Regions from separate parts of the Methylorubrum sp. B1-46 genome, predicted to be linked through region 3. Evidence: predicted binding sites of a transcription regulator. Region 3 holds the regulator's gene; each other region holds the start of a gene.
What was found. Region 3 encodes LexA, which represses DNA repair genes until DNA is damaged. Its sites were predicted from a motif close to TGTTCNNNNTGTGTTCNG; they were not measured.
Positions count from the first base shown of each region.

Region 1: LPC10_RS00035 (trna delta -isopentenylpyrophosphate transferase) is a predicted target of LexA. The motif match lies at 2,082-2,099, and genes of this name have one in related genera.
Region 2: ssb (single-stranded DNA-binding protein) is a predicted target of LexA. The motif match lies at 1,964-1,981, and genes of this name have one in related genera.

Region 1 is NZ_CP088247.1:4,955-9,650, forward strand. Features, by position in the region: gene recQ (DNA helicase RecQ) at 1-1,795, shown strand, start outside; gene LPC10_RS00035 (trna delta -isopentenylpyrophosphate transferase) at 2,163-2,849, shown strand; gene LPC10_RS00040 (ATP-dependent RecD-like DNA helicase) at 2,971-4,696, shown strand, end outside.
Region 2 is NZ_CP088247.1:2,427,953-2,432,648, reverse strand. Features, by position in the region: gene LPC10_RS11375 (hypothetical protein) at 1-333, shown strand, start outside; gene LPC10_RS11370 (DUF4174 domain-containing protein) at 392-811, opposite strand; gene LPC10_RS11365 (NADP-dependent oxidoreductase) at 903-1,919, shown strand; gene ssb (single-stranded DNA-binding protein) at 2,126-2,686, shown strand; gene LPC10_RS11355 (XRE family transcriptional regulator) at 2,955-3,560, shown strand; gene LPC10_RS11350 (hypothetical protein) at 3,642-3,998, shown strand; gene panC (pantoate--beta-alanine ligase) at 4,074-4,696, shown strand, end outside.
Region 3 is NZ_CP088247.1:5,131,202-5,135,897, reverse strand. Features, by position in the region: gene LPC10_RS23790 (DUF1236 domain-containing protein) at 38-868, shown strand; gene lexA (transcriptional repressor LexA) at 1,033-1,758, shown strand; gene LPC10_RS23780 (ComEC/Rec2 family competence protein) at 1,752-4,010, opposite strand; gene gltX (glutamate--tRNA ligase) at 4,168-4,696, shown strand, end outside.

The sequences.
Region 1 (4,696 bases), 260 kb from region 3:
CGACGACTTCCGTCCCGGTCAGGACGAGGTGATTGGCGCCGTGCTCGACGGCGCGGACGTGTTCGCGGTGATGCCGACGGGCTCGGGCAAGTCGATGACCTACCAGCTGCCCGCGCTGGTCGATGCGGGCCTGACGGTGGTGGTCTCGCCGCTGATCGCGCTGATGCACGATCAGGTGCAGCAGATGCATGCCTTCGGAATCGAGGCCGCGACCCTGAACTCGACGGTGGCTGAGGTGACGTCGCGGGAGACGTGGCGCAAGATCCGCTCAGGCGATCTGCGGCTGCTGTTCGTCTCGCCCGAACGCCTGCTGATGGACGGTTGCATGGAGGCCCTGCGCGGGGCCGGCGTGCGGCGGCTCGCGGTGGACGAGGCGCACTGCGTCTCGCAATGGGGCCACGATTTCCGTCCCGAATATCGCGAGATCGCCCGCGCCCGCGAAGCACTCGGCAACGTCCAAACCCTGGCGCTGACCGCTACCGCCGACGCGGCGACCCGCGCCGAGATCGCCGAGCGGCTCTTTCCCGCCGGCCGTTCCCCCAAGACCTTCGTCCACTCCTTCGATCGGCCGAACATCCGGCTGACCTTCCAGCCGAAGGATAACCCGACCCGCCAGTTGGAGCGCTTCCTGCGCGACCGGCGGGCGGAGAGCGGCATCATCTACTGCTCGTCGCGCAAGCGCGTGGAGCAACTCGCCGATACCCTGAAGGCGGACGGATTCAACGCCCTGCCCTACCATGCCGGGCTCGACCAGGGCACGCGGGCGCGCAATCAGGATACCTTTCTGCAGGAGGACGGCGTGGTGATGACCGCCACGATCGCCTTCGGCATGGGCATCAACAAGCCAGACGTGCGCTACGTCTGCCACGCCGACATGCCAACCAACATCGAGGGCTACTATCAGGAGATCGGCCGCGCCGGCCGCGACGGGCTGCCCTCCGACACCCTGACCCTTTACGGCCTCGACGACATGGCGCTGCGCCGCCGCCAGATCGATGAGAAGGAGATCTCGGAGGAGCGCCGCCGGGTCGAGCGGCGCAAGCTCGAGGCGATGATCGCGCTGTGCGAGGGCGCCGCCTGCCGCCGTCAATCGCTGCTCGGCTATTTCGGCGAGGCGAGCGAGCGCTGCGGCCGCTGCGATCTCTGCCGCAGCGGCGTCTCGCTCATCGACGGCACCGTGGCGGCGCAGAAGCTTCTCTCGGCGATCGTGCGCACCGGCCAGCGCTTCGGAGCGGCCTATGTCTGCGACGTCGTGCATGGCAAGGAGAGCGAGCCAATCCGCCGCAACGGCCACGCCGCGCTGAAGACCTTCGGTGTCGGCGCCGATAAACCGGTGGCCGCGTGGCGCGCGCTCTTGCGCCAGCTCTTCGCGGCCGGGGCGGTCGCCGAAAACACCGACGGCTATGGCGGCCTCGTCATGACCGACAAGGGCGAAACGATCCTGTTCGGACGCGAGACGATCGAGGTCAGGCCCGATCCCGAGCCGAAGAAGGCCGAGCCGAAGAACCGCCGTCCGGCAGCCCGCGACGACGACGCCAATGCGCTGAGCGAGGCGGACGAAGCGCTGTTCCAGCATCTGCGGGGCCTGCGCGCGACCATCGCCAGGGCGGAAGGCATCGCCGCCTTCATGGTGTTTCCCGATCGCACCCTGATCGAGATGGCGCGCGCGAAGCCCATCGATCTCTGGGCGCTGCGCACGGTCCACGGCGTCGGCGAGCGCAAGCGCGAGGCCTACGGCGAGCGGTTCACCGATGCGATTCGCGAATTCCTGGACGACGCCAAGAAGGCCGGCTGACGGACCTGGGCCTTATCCGCTCGCCTTGAGCGCGGTTTCGTCATCGCGAGGCAGTGTCGACGCGATCCGGGGCTCGTCCGATCCGGAGATGCCGTGCTTTGGATCGCTTCGCTGCCGCTCGCGATGACGGCGTGTGGCAACGCCTGAGCGCCCACCGGGTAACCGTCGGATTCAGCCTGTTCTCGGCTCGCTCGTCTTCTCCGCGATCGATGCGCGACTCGGCCGGACTGCTCGTCGCAGGCAGGCGGACTTGCCATGCAAGGGTTATCCACATATTGTCCACAGAAAGAACATAACGCGAACATCTGTCGCCGGTCGAGGCGGCGCGCTTCCATCCACGGACCCGGTCCACAGCCTGGGGACAACCATGAGAACAGCCGACAAGCAGATCGCCGACATCCTCGTGCGCTACGGTGAGCCCTTCGCGGGCAATGTCTGGCGCGTGCAGGGCACGGCCGTCATCTACCACAAGACCTTGGAGCGGATTGCCGCCCACACCAAGATCCGCTTCGACCCGCCAACCCTCCTGCGCAGCGAGCGCGACGAGGCGGTGATTCTCGTCACCGGCCGCATGCCCGGCGAGAAGGCGGGCGAGGAGCGGGTCGAGTGGTCGATCGGGGAAGCGCTGGTCAACGTCAACTACCGCGTCTCCGGCCGGCAGGCGGCCTATGTCTACGCCATGGCCGAGAAGCGGGCGAAGGACCGGGTCATCCTCAAGCTGATCGAGCTGCACGGCCTCGTCTATTCCGAGGAGGAGGCGGACGAATTCCGCCAGAACCAGCCGATGGCGATCCGCGCCGTGGACGAGGATTTCGACGCCTCCCCGGCCTTCGACGAGGTGACTGAGCAGGAAGCCGACCTCAAGCGCCTGATCGACGAGGCGGAATCGATCAACGCGGTGACTGACTTGATGCTCGACGAGCGCACTCAGGCCACCCTCAACGCCATGCCGCACGGCACCCGCGAGGAGGTGCGCGACTACGCCAAGGCGCGCCTGCGGGCGCTTGGCTGGCCGCCGGCGAAGAAGGCCGGGCGCGGCAGCCGCGCCGCGTAACGGGTTCTCGAAGGACTACGCCGTTCGGTGGGGTGCCGGGGCGGAGTCCCGGCGTGTCCCAGGGCTTGGCCCTGGACCCGCGAAAGGTCTCGACCTTTCAAAACCATGGCAGGGTGTGAGCATGAACGCGCCGGTCCGGACGCCCGATCTCGACCTGCTCGCCGGCTCGGTCGAGCGCGTGACATTTCATAGCGCCGAGACGGGCTTCTGCGTCCTCAAGGTCCATGCGCGGGGCAAGCGCGATCTCGTGCCGGTGGTGGGCCACGCCCCCGCCATCGCCGCGGGCGAATGGCTGACGGCCTCGGGACGATGGATCACCGACCGGGAACACGGACTCCAGTTCCGTGCTGACACGCTCCAGGTCACGCCGCCCACCGGGATCGAGGGCATCGAGCGCTATCTCGCCTCCGGCCAGATGCGCGGCATCGGCCCGATGATGGCCAAGCGCATCGTCGCCGCCTTCGGCGAAGCGGTGTTCGAGATCATCGAGGCGGAGCCCGCCCGCCTGACCGAGGTCGAGGGCATCGGCCACAAGCGCGCCGCGCGCATCGTCAAGGGCTGGGCCGAGCAGAAGGCGGTGCGGGAGATTATGATCTTCCTGCACGCCCACGGCGTCGGCACGGCGCGGGCGACCCGGATCTTCCGCACCTATGGCGGCGACGCGCTGAAGGTGATGGCCGAGGACCCCTATCGCCTCGCCCGCGACATACGCGGCATCGGCTTCCGGACAGCGGACGCGATCGCGCTGCGCCTCGGCCTCGCCCGCGAGGCGCCCCAGCGTCTCGCCGCCGGGGTGTCCTACGCGCTTCAGACGGCGATGGACGAAGGCCATTGCGGCCTGCCCGTCGAGCGGCTGGTGGGCCTCGCCGCCGATCTCCTCGACGTCGCGCCCGATCTCGTCCGCGTTGCCGCGGCGTTGGCGCTGCGCGAGGGTCGCGAGGTTGTGGCCGATACGCTGCGCGGCGAGCCCTGCCTGTTTCTCAAGGGCCTGCACGGCGCCGAGCGCGCCATCGCGATGCGGCTCGCCGAGCGCGCCGCCGGCATCCCGCCCTGGCCGCCGATCGACCTCGCGATGGCTCGCCCCTGGGTCGAGGCGAAGACCGCCAAGACGCTCTCCGCCTCGCAGGCCGAGGCGGTCGGGCTGGTGCTGCGCTCCAAGCTCTGCGTGCTCACCGGTGGCCCCGGTGTCGGCAAGACCAGCACCCTCGACGCAATCCTGCGCATCCTTACGGCCAAGGGCGTGCGGGTGCTGCTCGCCGCCTCGACCGGCCGCGCGGCCAAGCGCATGGCCGAGCAGACCGGGCTGGAGGCCCGCACCCTTCACCGCCTGCTGGAGATCGACCCGCGCAACGGCGGCTTTCAGCGCACTGAGGACAATCCCCTCGATTGCGACCTCCTCGTCATCGACGAAGCCTCGATGGTCGACGTGCCGCTGATGAACGCCGTTCTCAAGGCGGTGCCGGACCATGCCGGCCTGATCCTCGTCGGCGACGTCGATCAGTTGCCCTCCGTTGGCCCCGGTCAGATTCTCGCCGACGTGATCGCGTCGGGCCGGGTGCCGGTGGCCCGCCTCACCGAGATCTTTCGCCAAGCGGCGGAGAGCCGGATCGTCGTCAACGCCCACAGCATCAACACCGGCCGGATCCCGGTCACGGCGCCCAAAGGCGAGGCGAGCGACTTCTACCTCGTCGAAATCGAGGATGCGGACCAGGGCGTCGAGACACTCGTCGAGCTCGTGACCCGGCGCATCCCGCAGCGCTTTGGCCTCGATCCGGCCCGCGACATCCAGGTGCTGACGCCGATGATCCGCGGTTCGCTCGGAAGCCGCAACCTCAACCACGCCCTGC
Region 2 (4,696 bases), 2.7 Mb from region 3:
TTCGGCGGCGGGTTCGCCGGTCGGGGCGGGTTCTATCGCGGAGCCGGCTTCGGCGGCTGGCGCGGCGGTTACGGCGGCTGGCGCGGTGGCGGCTGGGGTTACCGGCGCGGCATCGGCTGGGGCGGTGTCGGGCTCGGTCTGGGACTCGGCCTCGCGGCGGGCAGCCTCTACGGCGCCTACGGCTATCCCTACGGCTACGGCGGATGGGGTGGTCCCTACGGTTACACGACGGTCGGTTACGACCCCTATTACAGCGCCGGCTGCTACACCGTTCCGCGCCTGACCTGGACACCCTACGGCTACCGCCGCGTCCTGGTCGAGCGCTGCTACTGATCGCGAGATCATCGGAGACGACGAAAGGGGCCGCTTGCGGCCCCTCTTCCGTTCGGGATCAGCGCCGCTTCGCCTCGTCCTGCCGCATCGGCATGGCGTCGATGGTCGAGAACAGGCGTTGCGGCGGGATCGGCTCCTCCGCGGTGAGCTTGGCACCGCCGTCCTTGCCGACGAGAACCGCCCGGAAGGCATCCCCCTGCAGCCCGAGATGGCGCCGCAGGGCCACCGCGTCCGCCCCCTGCCCCACCGCCTCGACCGTGACGAGATCACGCTCGGACGCCCCCACCCGCGCCGAGGCGAGCGCCTGCCGCTGTGCCGCGAGGCGGGGGTCGCCGGCATTTCCCGCGGCCAACACCAGCACTCGCGATTTCCAGCGGTAGCCCGCCAGAGGATCGCTCCCCGCCGCTCCGGCGGGGTCGCCCGTCACCATGGCCCCGACCATCAGGGTCGCGCTCAGAGCCGCCATCTTCCGGGCCATCGCCCACCTCCGCACATCGCTGCCGCGCATTGCCGGAACCAGCGCGCGACCCATCTGCCCGGTTCCGTCTCGAACAATGCCGGAGCGCTCCATGGCCCTCGTCAACCGTCGGATCGTGCTGGCCGCGCGCCCGCACGGCGAGCCGAAACCCGAACATTTCCGCCTCGAAGAGGGGCGCACCCCGGCCCCGAAGCCGGGCGAGGTTCTGCTGCGGACCCGCTGGCTCTCCCTCGATCCCTACATGCGCGGGCGGATGAGCGCGGCGAAATCCTATGCCAAGCCGGTCGAGATCGGCGAGACCATGGTCGGCCAGACGGTCAGCGAGGTGGTGGCCTCGGAGAACCCGGCCTTCGCCGTGGGGGATCTCGTGCTGGCCTATGCCGGCTGGCAGGATTTCGCGATCTCGGATGGGCGGGACCTCCGCCGCCTCGACCCTGCGGACGGACCGCCGAGCCAGTTCCTCGGCATCCTCGGCATGCCGGGCATGACCGCCTATTCCGGCCTCCTGGAAATCGGCCGGCCTCAAGCGGGCGAGACCGTCGTCGTGGCTGCGGCCGCCGGGCCGGTCGGCTCCCTCGTCGGCCAGATCGCCCGCATCAAGGGCGCGCGGGCCGTCGGCATCGCCGGGGGTGCAGAGAAATGCGCCTACCTGACCGAGACGCTCGGCTTCGACGCCGCGGTCGATCACCGTGCCGACGACTTCCCCGAGGCGCTGGCCCGCGCCTGCCCCGACGGGATCGACGTCTACTTCGAGAATGTTGGCGGCGCGGTGTTCGAGGCGGTGCTGCCGCTCCTCAACGACTTCGCGCGGGTCCCGGTCTGCGGGCTCGTCGCCGGCTACAATCTCAGCGAGCTGCCCCCTGGCCCCGACCGCTCGCCGGTGTTGATGCGCGCCATCCTCACCAAGCGGCTCACCCTGCGCGGCTTCATCGTCTGGGATTTCGCCTCGATGCAGGACGATTTCCTGCGCGACGTCGGCGGCTGGCTGCGGGCCGGCCGAGTCAAGGCGCGCGAGGACGTGGTCGAGGGTCTGGAGAACGCGCCCGTTGCCTTCGCCGGCATGCTGAGGGGTGCCAATTTCGGCAAGCTCGTGGTGAAGGTATCCTGACGCCGACCCTTCTCCGGCAGGCGAGACAGCGCTTGCTGGCTGCCTAGAACAGATATAGAACATTCACGACAAGCACGGCGCTCGGTGGTTAGCGGGCACAACGGCCGACGGCCGCTTGCCCGGCCGGGCGTCATGCTCAAGAGTCGCGCCCTTCGCGGGCGTATCGAACACATGCCCTGTGAGATCCGATCGGACGGAGAGATGAGATGGCGGGCAGCGTCAACAAGGTGATTCTCGTCGGCAATCTCGGGCGCGATCCCGAGACCCGACGCCTGGCCTCGGGCGACCCCGTGGTAAACCTGCGCATCGCGACGTCGGAGTCCTGGAAGGACAAGATGTCGGGCGAGCGCAAGGAAAAGACCGAGTGGCACTCGGTCGTGATCTACAACGAGAACCTCGCCCGCGTGGCCGAGCAGTACCTGCGCAAGGGCTCGAAGGTCTACATCGAGGGCCAGCTCCAGACCCGCAAATGGGCCGACCAGTCGGGCGTCGAGAAGTACACCACCGAGGTGGTGCTCCAGCGCTTCCGCGGCGAGATGACGATTCTCGACGGCCGCGGCGGCGGGGGCGGTGACTTCGCGGGCGAGGACGAGGGCGGCGGCCAGATCAGCCGCGGCGGCGACCGGGGTGGCGACAGAGGCGGTGATCGCAGCGGACGCGACGATTACGGTTCCGGCCGCTCCGGCGGCGACCGCCGGCCCTCCTCGGGCGGTGGAGGCGGCGGCGGCAAGCCGAACTACGACCTCGATGACGACATTCCCTTCTAGGATTTTTTGGGATCGAGGACGGCTCGTTGAAGGGACCGGCGCGGACAGCGCCGGTCCCTTTTTTCGTTTCGGGAAGCGGCCGATACCGGGATGAACGCAAGCCGAGACAGTAACTTGAGGGTCGCTGTCGCCGCATCGAGCCGGCTGACACCCAGCTTGCGGCCGAAAATGACTTGTTGTTCCCAACGGCCGGACCCGGTGGCGGCCTGGCATTCCTGCACCATAATGATTTGCGCGCCGCAACGGCGGAAGGAGCAGCCAGGGATCCATGCTGAGCACAGCGTCGAACGCGCCCGTCGTCGAGGAGCGCCCCCTGGAAAAGGCCCTGGGCCATCAGGTCCGCGTGCTGCGGCGCGAGCGCGACCTGTCGGTGGCCGATCTCGGCAGCGCCGCGGGCATCTCTCCGGGCATGATCTCGAAGATCGAGAACGGCGCGATCTCGCCCTCGCTGGCCTCGATCAACGCCATCGCCTCGGCGCTCAACGTGCCGATCACCGCCCTGTTCGCCGCCTTCGAGGAGACCCGCGACTGCAGCCACGTGAAGCGCGGCCAGGGCGTGCCGATCGAGCGGCGCGGCACCAAGGTCGGGCATCTCTACGAACTCTTGGGCGCCGGCATCCGCGGCGACGTCGTGGTGGAGCCCTACCTCATCACCCTGCAGGACGAGGCCGAGGCCTATACGAGCTTCCGCCACATCGGCACGGAGTTCATCTACATGCTGACCGGCGAGGTGATCTATCACCATTCGGGCCAGGACTATCACCTGGAGCCGGGCGACGCGCTGATGTTCGACTCGAACGGCCTGCACGGCCCGGCCAAACTTCTCAAGACGCCGATGACCTACCTCTCCGTCATCGTCTATCCGCGGTCTTGAAGGGGGGGGCCCACAGGCGTGGTAACGATCCGTTCACCATGACCTGCGAGGCATCGTGCGACGGGGCGGGAGAATGAAGCGATGACGGCGGGTCGGCAGCGGGTGCTCGGCAGCCTCCTCGCCCTTGCCAATCTCCTCGGGGCGCCCGCCCTCGCCGCCGACCTCCCGGTGTTCGAGCCCGGCCCTCCCGCCGTGCCATCGGCCCCGCGCTTCTTCCCCCGTGGCGACGGGGACGCCCTCATCGACGGGCCGCCTCGCCCCCTCCCCCGGCGTCTCGTCGGCTGCGCGCCGCGCGTCGCGCCGGTGCCGACCAACGCGCCGAGCGATCCGAGCTATGTCGGCTCGGAATACGGCCTGGGCAAACCGAGCTATTACGGCTTCCGCCCCGGCCTGGGCTACGACGATCCCTTCGACCGTCCCTTGCGCTACTGCCCCTGATCGGGCCGGAACGCTGGCGTCCCGCGGGCGCCGCGCTTACCTCTGCGGCGCGATCTTCCAATTCCGAGCCGCGCCATGTCCGACACGACCCTCCGCTTCGACTGCCTCGAACCCTTGCGGGAGCGGGTCGATGCCTGGCGCGCGGGTGGCGACAGGATCGTGCTGGTGCCGACCATGGGGGCCCTGCATACGGGCCATCTCGCTCTCGTGGCGCATGCCAAGGCGATCGGCCGGCGGGCCATCGTCAGCATCTTCGTGAACCCGACCCAGTTCGGTCCGAACGAGGATTTTTCGCGATATCCGCGCGACACCGAGACCGATGTGGCGCTGCTCGCGCAGGCCGGCGCCGACGCGGCGTGGCTCCCCTCCGTCGAGACCATGTACCCGACGGGTTTTTCCACTCGCATCGAGCCCGGCCCGGCAGCGGAGGGCCTGTGCGGCACGGTCCGGCCCGGCCACTTCTCCGGCGTGGCCACCGTCGTGACCAAGCTCATCAACCAAGTGCGGCCCGACATCGCCCTGTTCGGCGAGAAGGACTTCCAGCAATTGCAGGTGATCCGCTCGGTCGTCCGCGACCTCGACATGGCGGTGACCATCGAGGGGGTGCCAACCCTGCGCGAGGCGGACGGCCTCGCCCTCTCCTCCCGCAACCGCTATCTCGATCCGCGCGAGCGCGCGATCGCGCCGCGCCTGCACGC
Region 3 (4,696 bases):
CGCCACGTCGGCGGCCGGCAGAAGACAGGGACGGAACATGACCAAGTTCTTTCGCAGTACAGCGACGGCCGCGATCCTCGTACTCGGCGCGGCGACCGCCCTGGCCCAGGGCGGAGGCGCCGGTGGTGCCGGAGGAGGCGCGGGCGGTGGCAGTGGCGCGGGCGGTGGTGCCGGAATGGGAGCCGGCGGCGCAGGCGGAGGCGCCGGTGGTGCTGGAAGCGGTGTGGGCGGCGCGGGCGGCGGAGCGGCGAGCGGCCCCCGCGGCGGTGCCGGTGAGGCGGGTGGTGCCGGAGGCGCCCGCAGCGGCGGCGAAGTCGGCGGTACCCGCGGAGGCGAGACCGGTGGCGCGGCAGGCACTCCGGTACGCGGCAGCGAGCCGGGAGAGGCCGGCACGCGCGGCGGCCGAGACGGCGGCCCGGCCCGCGCGGGAGAATCAGGCGAGCGCAGCAATCACGAGACGGGCCGCGATGGCGGCAGCGAGCGCGACGGCCGGGGGAGCCGTGATGCGGCCGGAGAGCGCGGCAACCGTGACACCGGCCGCGACGCGGCTGGCGAGCGGGGGGCCGGCGAGCGAGCCGGCCGCGGGGCTGCCTCGGAAGCCCGCGGCGCCTCCAAAAGCCTGAGTTCGACCCAGCGCACCGAATTCCGCCAATCGATCACCCGCTCCAATGTCCGGGCGGTCACGAATGTGAACTTCGCGGTTCGCGTCGGCACGGCCATCCCGCGCTCGGTTTCGCTGCACCCGCTGCCGCCGGCGATCCTCTCGCTGGTGCCGGCCTATCGCGGCCTCCAGTTCATCCTGGTCGGGGATGACATCGTCATCATCGATCCTGATACCTACGAGATTGTGGACGTCATCCCAGCCTGATCCGAATCCCTCATGGGGCAAAAAGGGGCGGCGGCGCAAAGGTGCCGCCGCCCTTCGCGTGTCTGCGCTCGTCTTGCGGAACAGGAGAGGAACGTCTAGGCTGTTCGCGCTTTGTTTTCAATGATTCTGCGGCGTCCCCGGCCGCCGTCGACAGCAGGTGCCGCATGCTGACCCGCAAGCAACTCGAACTGCTTCAGTTCATCCAGCAGAGGATGCAGGAGAGCGGCGTGCCGCCGTCCTTCGACGAGATGAAGGACGCGCTCGATCTCAAATCAAAGTCCGGCATCCACCGCCTGATCATGGCGCTGGAGGAGCGCGGCTTCCTGCGCCGCCTGCCGAACCGGGCCCGAGCCATCGAGATCCTGCGCATGCCCGACATGCCGGCGGCCAAGCCGGCAACGGCCCCGGAGCCGCGCCGCTTCACTCCAAGCGTGGTCGAGGGCGGCCTGTCGGGCAAGCCGCCCGCGCCGAAGCCGCCGATGCTGCAGGCCCATGACGGCAACGGGCAGTCGGTGATGGTCCCGGTGATGGGCCGGATCGCCGCCGGCACGCCGATCTCGGCGATCGAGAGCCAGAGCCACTCGATCTCGATGTCCCCCGATTTCCTCTCGGGCGGCGAACACTACGCGCTGGAAGTGCGCGGTGATTCGATGATCGAGGCCGGCATCCTCGACGGTGATCTCGTGGTGATCCACAAGCAGGATACCGCCAATAACGGCGACATCATCGTGGCGCTGATCGACGACGAGGAGGCGACCCTCAAGCGCCTGCGCCGCCGCGGCTCCTCGATCGCGCTCGAGGCCGCCAACCCGTCCTACGAGACCCGCGTGCTCGGGCCCGACCGGGTGCGCATCCAGGGCAAGCTCGTCAGCCTCGTACGCCGCTACTGAGGCGTTTCGCCAGGCGGCGGGTCCGACGGATCCGCCGCACCGGGGTCACCGAATGTTTGTGACGGCGACGGAGCCGCTGGCGTCGCCACGCTGGCGGGTTTGGGCTGCCAAGGCTTCGGCGGGCCGGTTCCGCGCGCGGTGACGACCTCCGGCTCGGCCGCCCCGAGGCGGATCGCGGTGGCACCTCGCGCCGAGAGGAAGCTGCGGTCCACGATCAACGATGCGGCACAACCCGATGGCGCGCGCAGGCGGGTGATCAGAATGACGGCCCGCGCGCAATCCTCGGCAAAGGCGCGCTTGTCGGTGACGAGGGCGACGGTGCTTCCGTCGATGGCCGCGAGGATACAGCCGAGACGGTCACAGCGCGGCCCGGTGGCTCCGGTGACCGCATCCGGGCGGCGCCCGTCGCCATCGGCCTTCAGCCATTGTTCCAGCACGAAGCCGGGCGGACGCCCGAGGACGACGAGGTGCCCGTCCTGGCCGCGGATTGCGGCGCCGGCTCCGTCGCGGTCGATATAGATGTCGTAGCGGATCGGACTCGCGGCGAGCGCAACACCGAGTCCCGCCGGCACGAGGGCAAGCAGCCGCAGCCGCGACACCGGCAGGGTCGCGAGGAGGAGGGCAGCGGCGAGCAGCACCAGGGCGCCGGTCCCGAAGGCGGGCAACACCATGTTGGCCTGTCCAAACCCGGCGATCCAGGCCGAGATTTCGAGCATGCCCCGCACCGCAAGCCCCATCAGCCACCAGACAGGGCGATCGAGGGCGAAGGGATAGGCCAGCATCCCGAGCACCGCCGCGGGCATCACCGCGAGCGAGACGAGCGGCAGGGTCAGCGCATTGCCGACCAGGCCGAAGGGCTGCACGGTCTGGAAGTGGTAGGTCGCGAACGGCGCGGTGGCGATCTGTGCCACCAAAGTCGTTGCCAGCGTGCCCACCACCGCCGTCGCGACCCACGACGCGGCCCGCGCGATGCGGGACGGGCTGTCGGTCCGGAAGACGCGCCCGTCGATGAGCGGCGCGCAGGCGATCAGACCGGCCACCGCCCCGAACGACATCTGGAAGCTCGGGCCGAGCAGTGCTTCCGGCTCGCGGGCCAGCGCCAGGATCGCGGCAAGCGCGAGATTGCGCATGCTAAGCGCCGGACGATCGACGAGGATCGCGCCGAGCATCACCAACGTCATGATCAACGCCCGCTCGGCGGCGACGTCCCAGCCCGAGAAGGCGCAGTAGGCGGTCACGCCCAGCATCGCCGCGCCGGCCGCGATCTTCTTGATCGGCCAAGCGAGCGCCAGCACCGGCACCAGGGCGAGACTGGCCCGCACCAGCCAGAACACCACGCCGGCGGCGAGCACCATGTGGAGCCCGGAGATCGAGACGACGTGGTAGATGCCCGCCGCCCGCAAGACGTCGTTCGTCTCGTTGGCGATCAGTCCACGCTTTCCCGTGACGAGGGCGGCGGCGACGGCGCCGGCCTGTCCGCCGATCGCGTCGGTGATCCGCCGGGTGAAGGCGTTGCGGGCGGCATCGATGCTGGCCGCCACATGCAGGGACCAGGGGAGCGGCTCGGACGGCACCCCGACCTCGACCTTGCCCACCAGCGATCCTACCGCTCCGATGCCGCGGAAATAGGCGTCGCGCGCGAAGTCGTAGCCGCCCGGTCGCACCGCTTCCGGCGGCGGCAGCAGACGGGCAGTGGCGCGGATCGTGTCGCCCGGCCGCACCGCCTGCGCCGCGCGATAGGAGACCCGCACCCGCCGCGGGCGGCTTTCCGCATCGAGGTCGCCGAAGCTCGCGACCCGCACGATCAGCCGCGCACCGCCCTCCCGTTCGTCGAGGCCTTCGACAAGGCCCGCGAGCGGCGCGATGGTGATGCGCGTCAGCACCGGCCCCGCGACGGACGAGACCCGCCAGACGCCGGCGGCGAAGCCGAGGAAGAGGGCGGCGAGGGCGAGCATCAGAGCGAGCGCGAACGGACGCGCCCGCAGGACGAAGGTGACGGCGAGGCAGAGCGTGGCGGCGATCAGCGGGGCGGCAAGGGCAGGTTCCCCATCCGTTGCCGTGAAGAAGACGAGAATGCCGGACCCGAAGGCGACGGCGAGCCAAGGGAACAGCCGGCGCTGCTCGGCCTCGCGGGCAAGGGTCGCGCCGAGCCCGTCGACGGCACCCTGCCAGAGTTGCGAGGGGATGGGGAAACGGCCGGCGAGGAGGGCCGGAACCGCCCCGCTCACCGCCCTGCCGCCGCCCTGCGCCATGCCCCGCCACGTCCCGAGACCTGCGATGCCCGCGCAGCGGGCAATCGTGACGAATTCTTAACGCATCCGCTCGCTCGTGCTACACGCCCGGCGAGACCGGCCGCGGCCGCCCTCCCGCCATCCCGCACTTTTTTCTAAAGAAGCTTCTCAGCCGCCGATGTCGTCACCGGTCGTCACGCGCTTTGCGCCCTCGCCCACGGGCTTCCTGCATATCGGGGGAGCGCGCACGGCCCTGTTCAATTGGCTCTATGCGCGCCGCTTCGGCGGCCGGATGCTGCTGCGCATCGAGGACACCGACCGCGAGCGCTCGACGCAAGCGGCGATCGACGCGATCCTCGACGGGATGCGCTGGCTGGGCCTCGATTGGGACGGGGAGGTGATCTACCAGTTCGCCCGCGCCGAGCGGCACCGCGCGGTGGCCGAGAGCCTGCTCGCCTCGGGCAACGCCTATCACTGCTACGCCAGCGCCGAGGAGCTGGCGCAGATGCGCGAGACCGCCCGCGCCGAGGGCCGCGCCCCGCGCTACGACGGCCGCTGGCGCGATCGCGACCCGTCCGAGGCGCCGGCGGGCGTGAAGCCGGTGATCCGCCTGCGCGCGCCGACCGAGGGCGAGACCGTGGTCGAGGACGCCGTGCAGGGCCGCGTGACCTGGGCCAACCGCGACCTCGACGACCTTGTGCTGCTGC